DNA from 2 places in the Janthinobacterium sp. GL_088 genome. Region 1 is predicted to be linked to the other one. Evidence: predicted binding sites of a transcription regulator. Region 1 holds the regulator's gene; the other holds the start of a gene.

Region 1 (7,492 bases):
TGAAACGCCTGGGCCAGCCGTACAGCGATGAAGAGATCGCCGCCGGCCCCGCGCAGCTGCAGGACAAGACGGAAGAAGACGCCCTGGTCGCCTATCTGCAAGGCCTCGGTACATTAATCAAAACAAGGAATTAGCATGGCAATCGAAAACCTGTTTGACAGCGCCAGCAGCGTCATGACGGTGGTTTCCTTTACGACGTTCGTGGGCATCCTGTGGTGGACGTTCAGCCGCAGCAACAGCGACTTCGACGCGGCGGCACGCCTGCCGTTCGCCGATGACGCGCTCGACTATCCGGCCGAGGCCGAGATGAACCTGGCGAAGGAGCATCACCATGGCTGACTTTACCAATGGCTTCTGGAATATCTACATCGTCGTGCTGTCCCTGCTGGGCATCATCGGCTGCGGCGTGCTGCTGTACTCGCAGTCGAAAATCAAAGTGGTCGAGGGCGCCCCTGCCGACGGCACCACGGGCCACGTCTGGGACGAGGACTTGAAGGAACTCAACACGCCGATGCCGCGCTGGTGGATGTGGTTGTTCTACATCACCATCGTCTTCGCCCTGGCCTACCTGTTCCTGTATCCAGGCCTGGGCACCTATGCCGGCAGCCTGGGCTGGAAATCGACGGGCCAGTACGAGGAAGAGCTGAAGAAGGCGGAAGCCGACTACGGTCCCCTGTTCAACAAGTACCTGAGCCAGGACTTGAAGACGGTGGCCGCCGATCCGCAGGCGCAAGCCATCGGCCAGCGTTTGTTCCTGACCTACTGCGCGCAATGCCACGGTTCGGATGCGCGCGGCAACAAGGGCTTCCCCAACCTGACGGACAAGGACTGGCTGTATGGCGGCGAACCCGACATCATCAAGACCACCATCCTGCACGGCCGCAATGGGCAGATGCCACCGATGGGCGCCGCCCTGGGCTCCGAAAAGGATGTCGAGAACGTGGCCCATTATGTGCTGAGCCTGTCCGGTTCGACCTCGGATCCCGTCAAGTCGGTGCTGGGCAAGGCCAAGTTTGGCGCCTGCATGGCCTGTCATGGTGCCGATGCCAAGGGTAACCAGATGCTCGGCGCGCCGAACCTGACGGACAAGACCTGGCTGTACGGCGGCAGCGCCGACACCATCATGGAAACCGTACGCAAGGGACGCAGCAACACCATGCCGGCCTTCAGCGATTTCCTCGGCGAATCCAAGGTACACGTGCTGTCGGCGTATGTCTGGAGCCTGTCGAATCCGCAGGCACCCGCCAAGTAAAAATGGAACCTCAAGTCATCAAGATGTATGCGGCCCGCGAGCAGATCTACCCTCGCGAGGCCAAAGGACGCTACGCTACCTGGCGATGGGTATGCGTATGGCTTACCCAGCTGGCGTTCTACGGCTTGCCGTGGTTGACCTGGAATGGCAGGCAAGCCCTGCTGTTCGATTTGACCACGCGCAAGTTCTACATTTTCGGCGTCGTGCTGTGGCCCCAGGATTTCATCTATCTGGCGGCCCTGCTGATCATCTGTGCGTATTTGTTGTTCCTCGTCACGGCCATTGCCGGGCGGGTGTGGTGCGGGTTCTCTTGCCCGCAAACGGTATACACGGAAATTTTCCTGTGGGTCGAACGCCACATCGAGGGCACGCGCAGCGCGCGCATGGCCCTCGACAAGCAGGGCCCCTCCGTGCGCAAGGCGTTCAAGAAGACGGCCAAGCACCTGACATGGGGCGCCATCGCCCTGTGGACGGGCTTTACCTTTGTCGGCTACTTCACGCCGATCAAGGAACTGGCGCAGTCGGTGACCACCCTGAACTTCGGTCCCTGGGAATGGTTCTGGGTCTTGTTCTACAGCCTGGCAACCTACGGCAACGCGGGCTGGCTGCGCGAGCAGGTGTGCAAATACATGTGCCCCTACGCGCGCTTCCAGAGCGCCATGTTCGACCAGGACACCCTGATCATCACCTATGATGCCAAGCGCGGCGAACCACGCGGCGCCATGAGCAAGAAGGCCGGCAACAACGACAAGCTGGGCGATTGCATCGACTGTACCCTGTGCGTGCAGGTGTGTCCGACCGGTATCGATATCCGCAACGGCCTGCAGTATGAATGCATCGGTTGCGCCGCTTGCGTCGATGCCTGCAACAGCGTGATGGACAAGGTTGACCGGCCACGGGGACTGGTACGCTACAGTACCGACCATGCGATGGAAAACAACTTCAATTCGAAGCAGATACGCCAGCGCGCCATGCGCCCGCGCGTCCTGATCTACACTTCCATCCTGGCCCTGATCATCATCGCCGTATGTACGTCGCTGGCCCTGCGCACGCCCCTGAAAATGGACGTGATCCGCGACCGCGGTTCGATGGGACGCGAAGTGGAAGACGGCATGATTGAAAACGTCTACCGTCTGCAGATCATGAACACGTCGGAGCAAACCCAGCATTTCAAGATCAGCGCTTCCGGCTTGCCGGGCCTGACCTTGCTGACGCGCGAAGAAGTGACCTTGCAGCCGACGGAAACGCTGGGTTGGCCGATCCGTCTGCGCGTGCCGCACGGCGTGGGAGAGAAGGGTTCGAACAAGATTGCGATCGAATTGCACTCGCTGGACGACCCGTCGCTGCATGTGCGTGAAAGCGCGGTATTCATCGTGCCACGTTAACAAGGAAAGGCGGACGGGGACCGGGTGCCCTCGCCGCCGCCACGAAGTTGCAGGAAGGCCGGTCCCCATGCGGGGACTGGCTGATTAAACAGGAGAAATATCATGTCCGACAGTCTGAAACTGCAAGCCCCCGTTGCACCGTGGTACAAGCATCGCTGGCCATGGCTGCTGATGATCGGCCCCGGCCTGTCCGTGGTCGTCGGCAGCTTCATGGGCTATATCGCGTTTACGCAGCCCGATGCGCTGGTGGTGGGCGATTATTACAAGCAGGGCAAGGCGATCAACCAGGATTTGAAGCGCGACACGATCGCCAGCGACCTGGCCATGGATACGAGCCTGTCGTATGACGTGGCGCAAGCACGCCTGACCGGTTCCGTGCACAGCTTCGGCAAGGCTTACCAGGGTCCGCTGCAGCTGCACCTGGCGCATGCGACCCTGCCGGAAAAGGATATCAAGGTGCTGGTGCAGCCCGATGCGGCCGGCAATTTTTCCGTGGCGCTGCCGATGCTCGAGCGCAGCCGCTGGCAAGTGCTGGTGGAAAACGACAAACGCGAGTGGCGCCTGTCCGGCATCTGGACCTGGCCGCTGCAACGCAGCATCGCGCTGCATGCGGACGAAGAGCTGTAAGCCTTATTTGCAGATGTCGGTTCCGGCCGTAATGGCCTTCAGCTTGGCCGGCTGCAATATCTCGATCTCGCGGTTCGACACGCGCAGCCAGCCTTCCTTCTTGAATTTGGATAGCAGGCGGCTGACGCTCTCGATGGTCAGGCCCAGGTAGTTGCCGATTTCCTCGCGCGACATGCGCAGCTGGAAATTGCTGCCCGAATAGCCGCGCGCTTCATAGCGCGACGCCAGGTTGACGATGAAGGCGGCAAACCGCTGCGTCGCCTGCATATTGCCCAGCAACAGCATCACGCTTTGCTCGCGCGTGATTTCCTGGCTCATCATGCGGTGGAAATGGCGCAGCAGGGTCGGCATATTGCCCAGCAATTGTTCCAGGCTGGAAAACGGGATTTCACACACTTCGCTGTCTTCCAGCGCCACTGCATTACAGTGGTGGCGGTCGGCGCTGATGGCATCCATGCCCAGCAGTTCGCCCGCCATCTGAAAACCCGTCACCTGCTCTTCGCCACCGGGATTGATCTGGTACGTCTTGAAGTGCCCCAGGCGGATCGCATACAGGTTCTGGAACGAGTCACCGATGCGGAACAGCGAGGCGCCGCGCACGATCTTGCGGCGGCGGCCGATGATCTGGTCCAGCCTGTCCATGTCGCCCACATCGAGGCCCATCGGCAGGCACAATTGATGCATGCTGCAGGTCGAGCATCGCGCACGCAACGCCTCCACGTTCACGGTGGGCAAGGTGGGAGTGAGTAGCGCTTCAGTCATGTCGGTACCTTTTAGAAAATGCAACAACAAGTTTACTGCATACAGCTGCATACAGGGTTGCCGTATGCCAATTTCACCGTAATTTCGGCGAATAAACGACGTCCAGCCTTTAATTATATGGCAACATCGTCAAAAGCCCGTACGGGGCGGGCAATTTGCGCGGTGGCGCTTGCCAAGCTGGTGTATTGATAGGAAAATTCCTGACAGCATTATCTGCCGCCTGTGCCGCCCGGTACTGAAAAGGAAATCATGAAGCCTCTCGGCATCAAAGCAAAAGTCGCGCTGGCCACCAGCCTGACCTCGATCGCCATGATCGCGCTGGTCACCATGATCCAGGTGCAGCACATGCGCGACGACTTCACCCGAGTACTGCTGAGCCAGCAATCGTCCCTGATCACCCGCACCGCTGCCGAGCTCGACGACAAGCTGGGCATGCTGCTGCAGATCGTCACCCTGACGGCCCGGCAACAGCCGCCGGAATTGATCGCCCGGCCCGTCCAATTGCGCGAATACTATTCGCGCCGCTCGATGCTGGTGCTGTTCGATGACGTGCTGGTGCTCGACGCGCAGGGCGCCATCGTGGCCGACATGCCGGAAGTGGCGGGGCGCGCCGGCATCAACGTTGCCGAGCGCGAGTATTTCCAGACCGTCCTGCGCACGCGCCAGCCCATGATCACCGAACCGATGCTTGGTAAATCGAGCGGCATGCCCATCGTGCAGATGGTGGCGCCCGTGCTGGCCGCCGATGGCCGGGTGGCCGGCGTGGTGATCGGCGTGCTGCGCCTGTACAAGGACAACCTGCTGGGCCGCCTGCGCTCGGAAAAGATCGGCAAGAGCGGCTATTATTTCATCCTCACGCGCGGCGCCGTGCCGCGCTATGTGCTGCACCCCGATACGAGCCGCTTGCTGCAACCGCGCAAGCCGAACGCCAACCTGACGACGACCCAGTTGCTGAAGGAAGATGGCGAAGGCAGCATGGTCAGCACCAACAGCCGGGGCATCACGGCCGTCAACAGCTTCAAGCGCCTGAAATCCGTGAACTGGCTGCTGGCCGCCTCGCTGCCCGTCGAGGATGCCTTCGAACCGTTCGATGGCGTGCTGTACCGGCTGGTGCTGTGGAGCATCCTCGCTTCGCTGCTGGCCGCTGCCGTTCTGGGCTGGGTCACCGTGCGCCTGCTGTCGCCGCTGGTGCGCCTGCGCAACACCTTGCTGGCCCTGCGCACCAGCGGCAGCCGCTTCACCCCCGTGCCGGTACGGCAGCGCGACGAGATCGGCGAACTGACGGAAGCGTTCAACGGCCTGATGAGCGAACGCGACCGCCTGCAGCAGGAACTCGAAGCGCGCGCGGCGGAGCTGGAACAGGAACGCGACCGCGCCGAAGCGGCCAACCGCGCGAAGAGCGATTTCGTGGCCAACATGAGCCATGAAATCCGCACGCCCCTCAATGCCGTGCTGGGCATGGTGTATTTGCTGGGCAATACCAGGCTCGACACGGAACAGCGCAAGTATCTGACCATGGTGCGCGTGGCGGGCCAGTCGCTGCTGGGTATCCTCAACGACGTGCTCGACTATTCGAAGATCGAGGCGCGCCGCATGGAATTGTCGCCTGTCGAATTCGACCTCGACGAAGTCATGAATACCCTGGCCACGACGATGACGATGAATGCGGGCGAAAAGGAACTGGAACTGGCCATCGCCGTCGAACCCGACGTACCGCGGCGCCTCGTCGGCGACGCTCAGCGCCTGCAGCAAATCCTCGTCAACCTCGCCGGCAACGCCATCAAGTTCACGGAGAGCGGCGAAGTGGTGGTGGCCGTCAGCCTGGCCGAGAGCAAGAGCGAGAGCAAGAGCGAGAGCGGCCGCGCCTGGCTGCGCTTCGAAGTGCGCGACACGGGCATCGGCATGACGGAACTGCAGCAACAACAGCTGTTTTCCGCGTTTTCCCAGGGCGACCAGAGCATCACGCGGCGCTTCGGCGGCACGGGCCTGGGCCTGGCCATCAGCAAGCAGCTGATCCACATGATGGGCGGCGACATCGCCGTCGCCAGCAGCGAAGGCAAGGGCAGCCGTTTCTGGTTCAGCGTGCCCTTCGAGATGCTGGCGCAACCGGCCGAAACGCGGCGCACGCCGGCGCTGGGCCAGCTGCGCCTGCTGGTGGCCGACGACAACCGCACCACGCGCGAACTGATCGTCAAGCTGATCGAGGCGTGGGGCTGGCTGGCCGACGAAGTGGACTCCGGCTTTGCCGCCATCGAACTGTACCGCGAACGCCTGGCGCAGCAGCAACCATACGACGTGGTGCTGGCCGACTGGCACATGCCCGTCATGGACGGCCTGGCCACAGCCAAGGCCATCCGCCAGGCGGCCAGCGGCCAGCGCCAGCCCATCGTGGTGATGGTCAACGCCTTCGCCCGCAACCACCTGGAGGAAATTTCCAGCGCGGCCGAGGCCGACGTTGTGCTGATGAAGCCGATCACGGGCTCCAGCCTGTTCGATGCCCTGCACCAGGCACTGATTACCAAGAACGACGGCGGCGAGCCACGCATGCTGCACCAGCCGCTGGGCACGGAACTGGCCGGCGTGCATTTCCTGCTGGTGGAAGACAATCATTTGAACCAGGCCGTGGCGCGCGGCATCCTCGAACACATGGGCGCCACCCTGGACGTGGTGGGCGACGGCTTGCAAGCCGTGGAACGGCTGCGCACGGAAGCGTTGCGCTACGACATCGTGCTGATGGACATGCAGATGCCCGTCATGGACGGTTTCAGCGCCACCCACATCATCCGCACGGAACTGCGCCTGAACCTGCCCGTGATCGCCATGACGGCCGGCGTGCTGGCGTCCGAGCGCGAGCGCTGCATGACGGCCGGCATCAGCGACTTCATCGCCAAGCCCGTGGTGGTGGAAGAGATGATGGAAGTCATCCTGCGCCACCTGCCCAAGCGCCCGCAAGTGCAGACGGCCGAGCCGGCACGCGTCGACGATGAGGAAGTGTTTTCCATGGCGCCGCTGATGCGCGTGATGGGGCGCGATGCGAAGGGGCGCGGCGTGCTGCGGCGCATGGTGGAGGACGCGCTGAACAAGGGCATGACACCCGTGCGCGACGCCGAAACAGCGTTGCAGGCAGGCCGCCACAGCGACGTGGCGCGCATCCTGCACAGCGTGCGCGGCTCCGTCGGCACCCTGGGCACGAAACGCCTGATCCGCGCCGCCTTCGCCACCGAGGAAGCCATCGATGCGGGCCGTCTGGACGAGGTGCCGGCGCTGCTGGCGCACACGGCGCAGGAACTGGAACTGGCGCTGGCGGCGGCAGCGGATTGGTTGTCCAGGCTGAAGGATTAGCACCCAAACGCCTAAGAAAACCGTAGCGAGCGGCAGTGAGTTGTGCCTAAGAAGCGCAACCGTGCTAGAGCACGGTGAGCATCGCAGGCCGCAAATCGCGACGCGCAGTAGATTTGCTTTGGCG
Region 2 (7,492 bases), 1.4 Mb from region 1:
GGCCGGCGTGGCCAACGCGCCCCTGTATCCGATGATACGCGGGCGCCTGGTGGCCGTGAATGGCAATGCCATCACGGAAACCACCTACGAGGATGACCGCGCCAAGGGCCTGGCCGACCGCGAATTCAACCTGTCGACGATGGCCACGATGCAGGAAGAAAACAAGCTGGTGGCCGGCAAGTGGTTCGGCAATGCGCCCGGTGCGCCAGCCGAGGCGTCGGTGGAGGAGGGCATCGCCAAGACCTTGAAATTGAAATTGGGCGACAAGCTGCGCTTCGACATCGCCGGCCAGCCCGTCGAAGCGGCGATCACGAGTTTGCGCAAGCTGGAATGGGGCTCGATGCGCGTCAATTTCTTCGTCATCATCAATCCGGCCGCCATGGCGGACACGCCGCAGACGTGGATCACGGCGTTTCACCTGCCGCCCGCGCAGGCGGACCTGGGCAATGCCTTGCTGCGCGACTATCCGAACCTGACGGTGGTCGACGTGGGCGGCGTGCTGAAACAGATACAGGGCGTGCTGGACCAGGTCGTGACGGCCGTCGAATTCCTCTTCGCCTTCACTTTGGCCTCGGGCTTGCTGGTGCTGTATGCGGCCCTGATGGGCTCGCAGGACGAGCGCACGCGCGAAGCGGGCCTGCTGCGCGCGCTGGGCGCCACGCGGCGCCAGCTGGCGCAGGCACAGCTGATCGAGTTTTCGCTCGTCGGCGCGCTGGCCGGCTTGCTGGCGGCAACGGGCGCGGCGGCCATGGGCTGGGCGCTGGCCACCTACCAGTTCAAGTTCGCCTGGAGCTTCGCGCCCGGCGTGTGGGCGTTCGGCCTGCTGGCCGGCGCCCTGTGCGCGATCGCCGGCGGCTGGCTGGGCTTGCGCAATGTCTTGAAGCATCCGCCGCTGCAAACGCTAAGGGAAGGCTAAGCGCCCACGCTGTCGTCCGCCTGCGCGCGTAAAAATTGCGCGTAGGACATGACCGGCTGCCCCAGCTTGTGCGGCGGCACGTCGAACAGGGCCCAGAAGTAGGTTTCGCGCCCCAGGCAGATGGTTGGCGCGGCGCAGTAGCGGAACCAGTTTTCGCCGATATGCGCCGCATACATGCCGTCGCTGTCGGCATCGGAAAAATACGGGATCACGCGCATTTCCAGCAGGGCCAGCAGCAGGGACTCGGGCGCGTCGCTGTCGCGTGCCATTTCATACTGCGTGTGCAGGCTGCGTTCCGTCTCGATGATCATCAGGCGGGCCTGGCCGTCGCGCGTGAAAAACAGGATGCCGCAGGGATTCGGAAAAATATAGAACTCGACAAAGCCATGGCGCCGGCACAGCTCGTGCACGACGTCGGCCATGGCTTCGTCTTGCAGGAAACTATAGTCGTGCAGCAATAGCAAGTCGCGCACCGTGTCCGACTGCTGCAGGAAGAATTCGCGCTGCAGGGCAACGATTTCCTGTTCCAGGATATCGAGCGCGTCGTCGTCGCTCTTCTTGATGTAACGGTCGATCAAGCCCCGGTTGAAGGCCGTCACGGCCACTTTTTCATCGGCCGCGCCCGTGAATAAAATCTTCTTGCACGGCAAGTCACGCACGGCCTGGCAGAATTCCAGGCCATTCATCTGCGGCATCGAATAATCGACCACCAGCACGGAGGGCACGGCAAAGCGCTGCGCCTGGCCGCTGATGCGCCAGATGCGTTCGAGGTCGAGCGCCACGTTGCGCTGGTCGGGCGGCAGGTTTTGCGTGTCGAAATTGACGTGCAGCGGCGTCTCGCCCAGCTGCGTGCTGTGGCGCAGCCAGTGCAGCGCGCTGCTGGTGTCGTGGAAGGTCTGGTGCGCCAGTGCGGGATCGAGCTGGAAGGCCAGGCTTTTCAGGAAGGAATCGCTGTCATCGATCAAGACGGTCAGGGTCGGATGGGAATAGACGGGCAGTTGCATGCATCACCTTGCGGGGGAAGAGGGTTGGAAGCGGGCCGGCACGGGCTGGGGAAATTCCAGGATGAAAATCGCATACGCATGCTCGCGCGACACGCAGCGGATGCGCGCCTGCCAGGCCGTGACGATCTGCCGGCACAGGGCCAGGCCGATGCCGCTGCCGTTGTGCACGGGATACGAATAAAAACGCTCGAAGATCAGCGGCAGGCGGTTCTTCGCGATGCCGCAGCCCGTGTCGATGAACAGCAGCCTGGGCACGGGGCGGGCGCCGTCGATGATGATGCGCACGCGGCCCTTGCCGGCCCGCTGGATGGCTTTCAGCGCGTTTCTCAGCAGGTTCAGCAGGATCACCACGCACAGCTCGTCCTGGCCCGCGAACTGGAAGTCGGCGCGCACGTCCACCTTGACGCAGCCGCGCTGGCTGTTGCCGGTAAACGGGTAGCGCTTGAGCACGGAATTCACCATCGCCAGCATCGATAGCGCCTGGCTGGGCTGGAGGTTGCGGTTGACGGCACTGGCGCTCATCAGGAACAAATCGATCATGTGCTGCATGTGGCGCACTTCGAACTGGATGCGCGACAGGGCTTCCTGCAACGGGGGCAAGTCGTCCGCCTGGCTCGCCAGCTGCGGCAGCAGCCGGCGCATGCCCCGCACATTCGCTTCCACGCTGGTCAGCGGCGTGCGCAGCTCGTGCGCCACGGAACCGAGCCCGGCCGCCAGGCCAGCCAGCCGTTCCAGCTCCAGCACCTTGCTGCCCACTTTCACCACGGACAGCGAGGCAATGGTGAACCAGTGCACGGGCAGTTGCTGCAGCACTTCACGCTGCAGCAGGAAGCTGCCCTCTCCCTGCAGGATGACGGCCAGGCAGGCGCTGCTGGTGCCGATCAGGTAGGCGCGGCAAGCCAGTTTCGTTTCGAAATGAAACAGTATGACCAGGCCGATCAGCAGCGATTCGCTCCAGATGGACGACGCGTGGTTCATCAAAAACATGAAGGTAAAGAAGAAGGGCAGGATGTAGCTGAGCGCGAACAGCAGGTAGCGCGACAGCCAGCGGGCCGAGAAGTGGCGCGCAAACAGGCCGGCCGCGCAGATGCCCACGCCCGTCAGGCGCAAGGTCAGGTTTTCATAGGCTTGCGGAAAAAAGTAATGCCACAGCAGGTAGTACAGCGGCATCGCCACCGTGCCCACGGCGGCCAGCATGGCAACCCTGCCGGCCAGGTTTTCATGGGGCATGCGCTCATGCAGCAGCGAATGGAGCAGGCGCCTGCGCCAGTGTGTCCATCGTCCTTGCAATTGCTGCGTCATGACTCTGCCTTGATTCTCTTCAGAACATTATCATCGCGTAAATTTTCCTGGTTGAACGGTTATCTGATTGGACATTGATATACGTCAATGGATGAGTTGGCGAGACGGTCAAGGCTTTAATCCGCAGCAAACCTTTCCCCAGGAGAAAACTCATGACCATCGCTACCAGCTTGCCCATTCCATCGTTCGCCCGTGCCGAACACTGCCTGCCAGACTACATCGTGCGGCGCATGGATGCGCATCACATCACGCGCATCGAAAAATTGCTGGGCGGCCAGCATCCCCATGCCTGGCAACCGATACCGGCCCATGCCATTTTCCTGGCCGGTAATGACTATCTGTCCATCGCCGCCGAGCCGGCGCTGGTGGCAGCCCAGGTGGCGTCGCTGCAGGCAAATGCGGGCGGCATGCTGATGTCGGCCGTGTACTTGCAGGAAGGCAGCGAACAGCACCGGCTGGAAAGCCGGCTGGCCCGGTACATGGGCTGCGAGGACGGCATCCTGGCGCAGTCCGGCATGGCGGCCAACGTGGGGTTGATCCAGTGTATCGCCAGCCCCGGCATTCCTGTTTACCTCGACATGCAGGCCCACGCCTCGCTGTGGGAAGGCGTGCTGTCGGCGCAGGCCCAGGCCGTGCCCTTCCTGCACAACGACATGACGCACTTGCGGCGGCAAGTGGAAAAACATGGCCGCGGCGTGATCGTCGTCGACGCCCTGTACAGCACCAACGGCAGCCTGGCGCCGCTGCTGGAACTGCTCGAAATCGCCGAGCGCAGCGACTGCGTGGTGGTGGTCGACGAGTCGCACTCGCTGGGCACGCATGGCCCGCAGGGCGCGGGCCTGGTGGAAGCGTGGGGCCTGGGTCATCGCGTGCATTTCCGCACGGCGTCGCTGGCCAAGGCCTTCGCGGGGCGGGCCGGTTTCATCAGCTGTTCCAGCCGCTTCAAGGGCTATTTTTTGTCCGAATCGCGGCCCGCCATCTTCAGCTCCTGCCTGTTGGCGCATGAGCTGGCGTGGCTGGGCGCGGCGCTCGATTTCATCATGGCCGCCGATGGGCGGCGCGCCACCTTGCGGCGCCATACGCTGCAGGTGCGCGAAGGCTTGCGCGAACTGGGCTACAACGTCAGCGATGGCACGGAGCAGATCGTGGCGCTGGAGGCGGGCGGCGAACCGGCCACCCTGGCACTGCGCCAGGCGCTGGAACGGCAAGGTATTTTCGGCGCCATGTTTTGCGCCCCGGCAACGGCGAAGAACCGCGCCCTCGTGCGCCTGACCCTGAATGCGGGACTCGACGAGGCGGCCATCGACCGGGTGCTGGCGGGCTGCGCCGCCATCCGCGCCGAAGCGGGCGTGGAACACTGGCAGTCGACGCGGCGACTGCGCAAGCTGGCGCTCGTGTAAGCGGCTGGCTGGCAGCGTCAGCCGGCCAGCTTGCCCAGGATGGCCGACAGCGCTCCCAGCTGTTCTGGCGGCGCGTCCTGCAGCAATTCGCGTCCCACCGCCTGCGCCGTGGCGCTGGCATGTCCCAGCAATTCCTGGCCGGCGGCGGTCAGCACGGCATAGCCGACGCGTGCGTCGCGCACATCGGCCTGGCGCGTCACCAGGCCGATCTTTTCCAGCGGCATCAGGGAGCGCGTGATGCCAGAGGCCGTCAACGCCAGGCGCTCGGCCAGGTCGATGCGGCGCAGGCGCGCACCGGGGGCGCGTTGCAACTGGTACAGCAATTGATAGTCGCTGAAGCTCAGGCCATGCAAATTGCCCAGGGTGCTGTCGAAGCGGCGCACGATGAGCGCCTGGGCGCGCGCCAGGCGCAGGCAAAAGTCCAGCGCGCCATCGCCGTCCTGCGAGAGGGGAGTGTGATCGTTCATGCCATCCTTTATATTTACTGCGAAGTGCTTGAGTACGCAAGTGTAATGCACCGCAGCTCAATACAGTGGCTGACCCTGTTCCAGCCAGTGCGCGCGGTGCAGGGCCAGCAGGGCGCCCAGTTCGGCGTCCGCATCGAAGGCGGGATCGTCGGGGAGCTTGAGCGTATCGATGACCGCGCAGGAAAAGGCCGCCGCGCCGTCGCGCCGCCAGTCCGCCTGCAGCGCCGCATTGCGGTGCTTGCCCAGGTTCAGTTCGAAGCGGTGCCGGTTCAGCATGCCGGGTGCGTTGCGGCTGCTTTCAAGCAAGGCGCGCCCGCTGGGCAAGTGCCGCAGGGCGATGATGCCCAGCGGCGGCGGCTGTTGCCTGTAAGCAGCTTTCAGGGCCGCTTGCTGTATTTTATCCATGGTGAAACTTTCTCAAGGTTGAATGACGCAATCGGCTTCCCCGATGCGGGGAATGCCGGTCAGCAGGGCGGCGGCCACGGCGGCCGCCAGCAGCAGGGCGCCGCCGCCGCAGAACAGCTCGCCCACGGTGACGTGGCGCAGCAGCGCGCCCGTGGCGGCCGCCGACAGCGGCGCCAGGCCCAGGAAGATGCCCATGAACAGCGCCATCGCCCGGCCCAGCATGGCGGGCGCCACGCGCCGCTGTATCCACGTAAAGATGGCCACATGCAAGTAGCCGCCCAGCAGCCCCGTCACGGCCAGCAGGGCCGCGCCTTGCCAGGCCGTGCTGATTTGTCCCAGCCCCATCAGCAGCAGGCCGACGACTGCATCGACCAGCAGCAGGGTGGCGCCGAAGCGGCGCCGCAGCCAGGCGCCGCCCAGGCTGGATGCCAGCATGCCGGCCAGGGTGCCGGCGCCATGCGCGCCCATCAGCAAACCCAGCGCTGCGGCGCCGTGCAGGCGCTCGCTGGCCAGCACGGGCAAGGCCACTTGCAGCGGTCCCATGACGAAGAACGCCACCACGGCCCAGTAGGCATAGCAGCTGCGCAAGGCAATGTCGCGCCACACCATGGACAGGCCCGCCGCCATGTCGCGCCACATGCCCTGCGCCGCCGCAGCAGCCAGTGGCCGCAGGCTGACTTGCCGCAAGGTCCAGGCGGAAAACAGGAATGTCAGCGCATCGATGGCAAAGGCGGCGGCCAGCGCCGCCATGCCGGTTTGCTGCCCGCTCTCGTGGGCGCCGAGCACGAGCGCCGCCAGCAGGGGGCCGGCCAGCAAGGACAGCTGGCGCGCGCCCATTTGCAAGCCATTGGCGCTCTGCAACGATTGCGGCGGCACGGCTTGCGGCAGGATGGCCGTGCCGGCGGGAATGCCGAAGGCGGACGCGATGCCGAGCGCCAGCGCGGCCGCATAGGCGAGCGCCAGGCTGGCCTGGTCCAGCATCAGCAACCCGGCCAGCGCCAGCAGGATGGCGGCATTCGCATATTTGCTGATCAGCATGACGCGCCGGGGCGAGTAGCGGTCGGCGACCATGCCGCCCAGCAAAATCAGCACGGCGCGCGGCGCGCCCATCAGGGCCACGGCGATGCCCAGGCTGAGGCTATCGCCCGTCAGGCTCAGCACCAGCCAGGGAAGGGCCAGCATGCTGAACTGGTCGCCCAGCATGGACACGAGGCCGCCGCCCAGCAGCCAGCGGAAATTGGTATGGCGTAGCAAATGCGGTTCTGCGGTGGTCGGCATGGTGGTTTTGTTCGTGTTTAAAGATTGCATAGTAGTTGATATAAGCTTGAGTGATCAAGTATATTGCTTTTTATTGTGGCAGAGGCGCCGGCGCCGCATGGGCCGCCGGCGCTTGCGCTATCATGGCGGCCATGACTGATACCACTGCCCCCACCCTCTACGAGACCATCGGCGGCGCCCCCGTGCTGCGCGAAATGGTCGACCGTTTTTATGACTTGATGGAACTCGAAGCCGAGTTCGCCGGCATCCGCGTCATGCATCCGCCCTCGACGGACGGCTCGCGCGACAAGCTGTATTTCTTCCTGACGGGCTGGATGGGCGGACCGGACTTGTATATCGAGAAATTCGGCCACCCGCGCCTGCGCGCGCGTCACTTGCCCTACGCCATCGGCACCAGCGAGCGCGACCAGTGGCTGCGCGCCATGGCCTGGGCCATGGAAGACACGGGCATCGAAGAATCCTTGCGCGTGCGCCTGATGGAATCGTTCTATCAGACGGCCGACTGGATGCGCAACAAACCTGACTGACACCCATGAGCCCTATCGAGTTTTACAGCCTGCTGGGCGCCGCCATCGTCGCCATCGTTTTATTGCTATTGATCTTGCTGCGCCCGCGTGGTGCCGCCGGCGATGGCGCCACCACCCTGGCCCTGGTGCAGCAGCACCAGCAGCAAAGCCTGGAACGCATCGACCGGGTCGAGCGCGAAGTGCGGCTGCAACT

Evidence for each region. Region 1 encodes FNR, which switches genes on or off when oxygen is low (the NO sensors DNR and NnrR bind a similar motif). Its sites were predicted from a motif close to TTGATNNNNATCAA; they were not measured.
Region 2: the regulator FNR is predicted to act here: its motif matches at 3,297-3,310, upstream of cqsA (alpha-hydroxyketone-type quorum-sensing autoinducer synthase).

Annotation. Positions count from the first base shown of each region.
Region 1 covers NZ_CM174453.1:278,487-285,978, forward strand. The annotation lists gene ccoO (cytochrome-c oxidase, cbb3-type subunit II) at 1-134, shown strand, start outside; gene AC3IQ7_RS01170 (cbb3-type cytochrome oxidase subunit 3) at 136-339, shown strand; gene ccoP (cytochrome-c oxidase, cbb3-type subunit III) at 332-1,252, shown strand; gene ccoG (cytochrome c oxidase accessory protein CcoG) at 1,255-2,637, shown strand; gene AC3IQ7_RS01185 (FixH family protein) at 2,740-3,264, shown strand; gene fnr (fumarate/nitrate reduction transcriptional regulator Fnr) at 3,268-4,026, opposite strand; gene AC3IQ7_RS01195 (hybrid sensor histidine kinase/response regulator) at 4,276-7,368, shown strand.
Region 2 covers NZ_CM174453.1:5,396,290-5,403,781, reverse strand. The annotation lists gene AC3IQ7_RS24120 (ABC transporter permease) at 1-916, shown strand, start outside; gene AC3IQ7_RS24115 (response regulator) at 913-1,920, opposite strand; gene AC3IQ7_RS24110 (sensor histidine kinase) at 1,924-3,222, opposite strand; gene cqsA (alpha-hydroxyketone-type quorum-sensing autoinducer synthase) at 3,375-4,622, shown strand; gene AC3IQ7_RS24100 (MarR family winged helix-turn-helix transcriptional regulator) at 4,640-5,089, opposite strand; gene AC3IQ7_RS24095 (GIY-YIG nuclease family protein) at 5,147-5,494, opposite strand; gene AC3IQ7_RS24090 (MFS transporter) at 5,507-6,772, opposite strand; gene AC3IQ7_RS24085 (group II truncated hemoglobin) at 6,904-7,299, shown strand; gene AC3IQ7_RS24080 (DNA recombination protein RmuC) at 7,305-7,492, shown strand, end outside.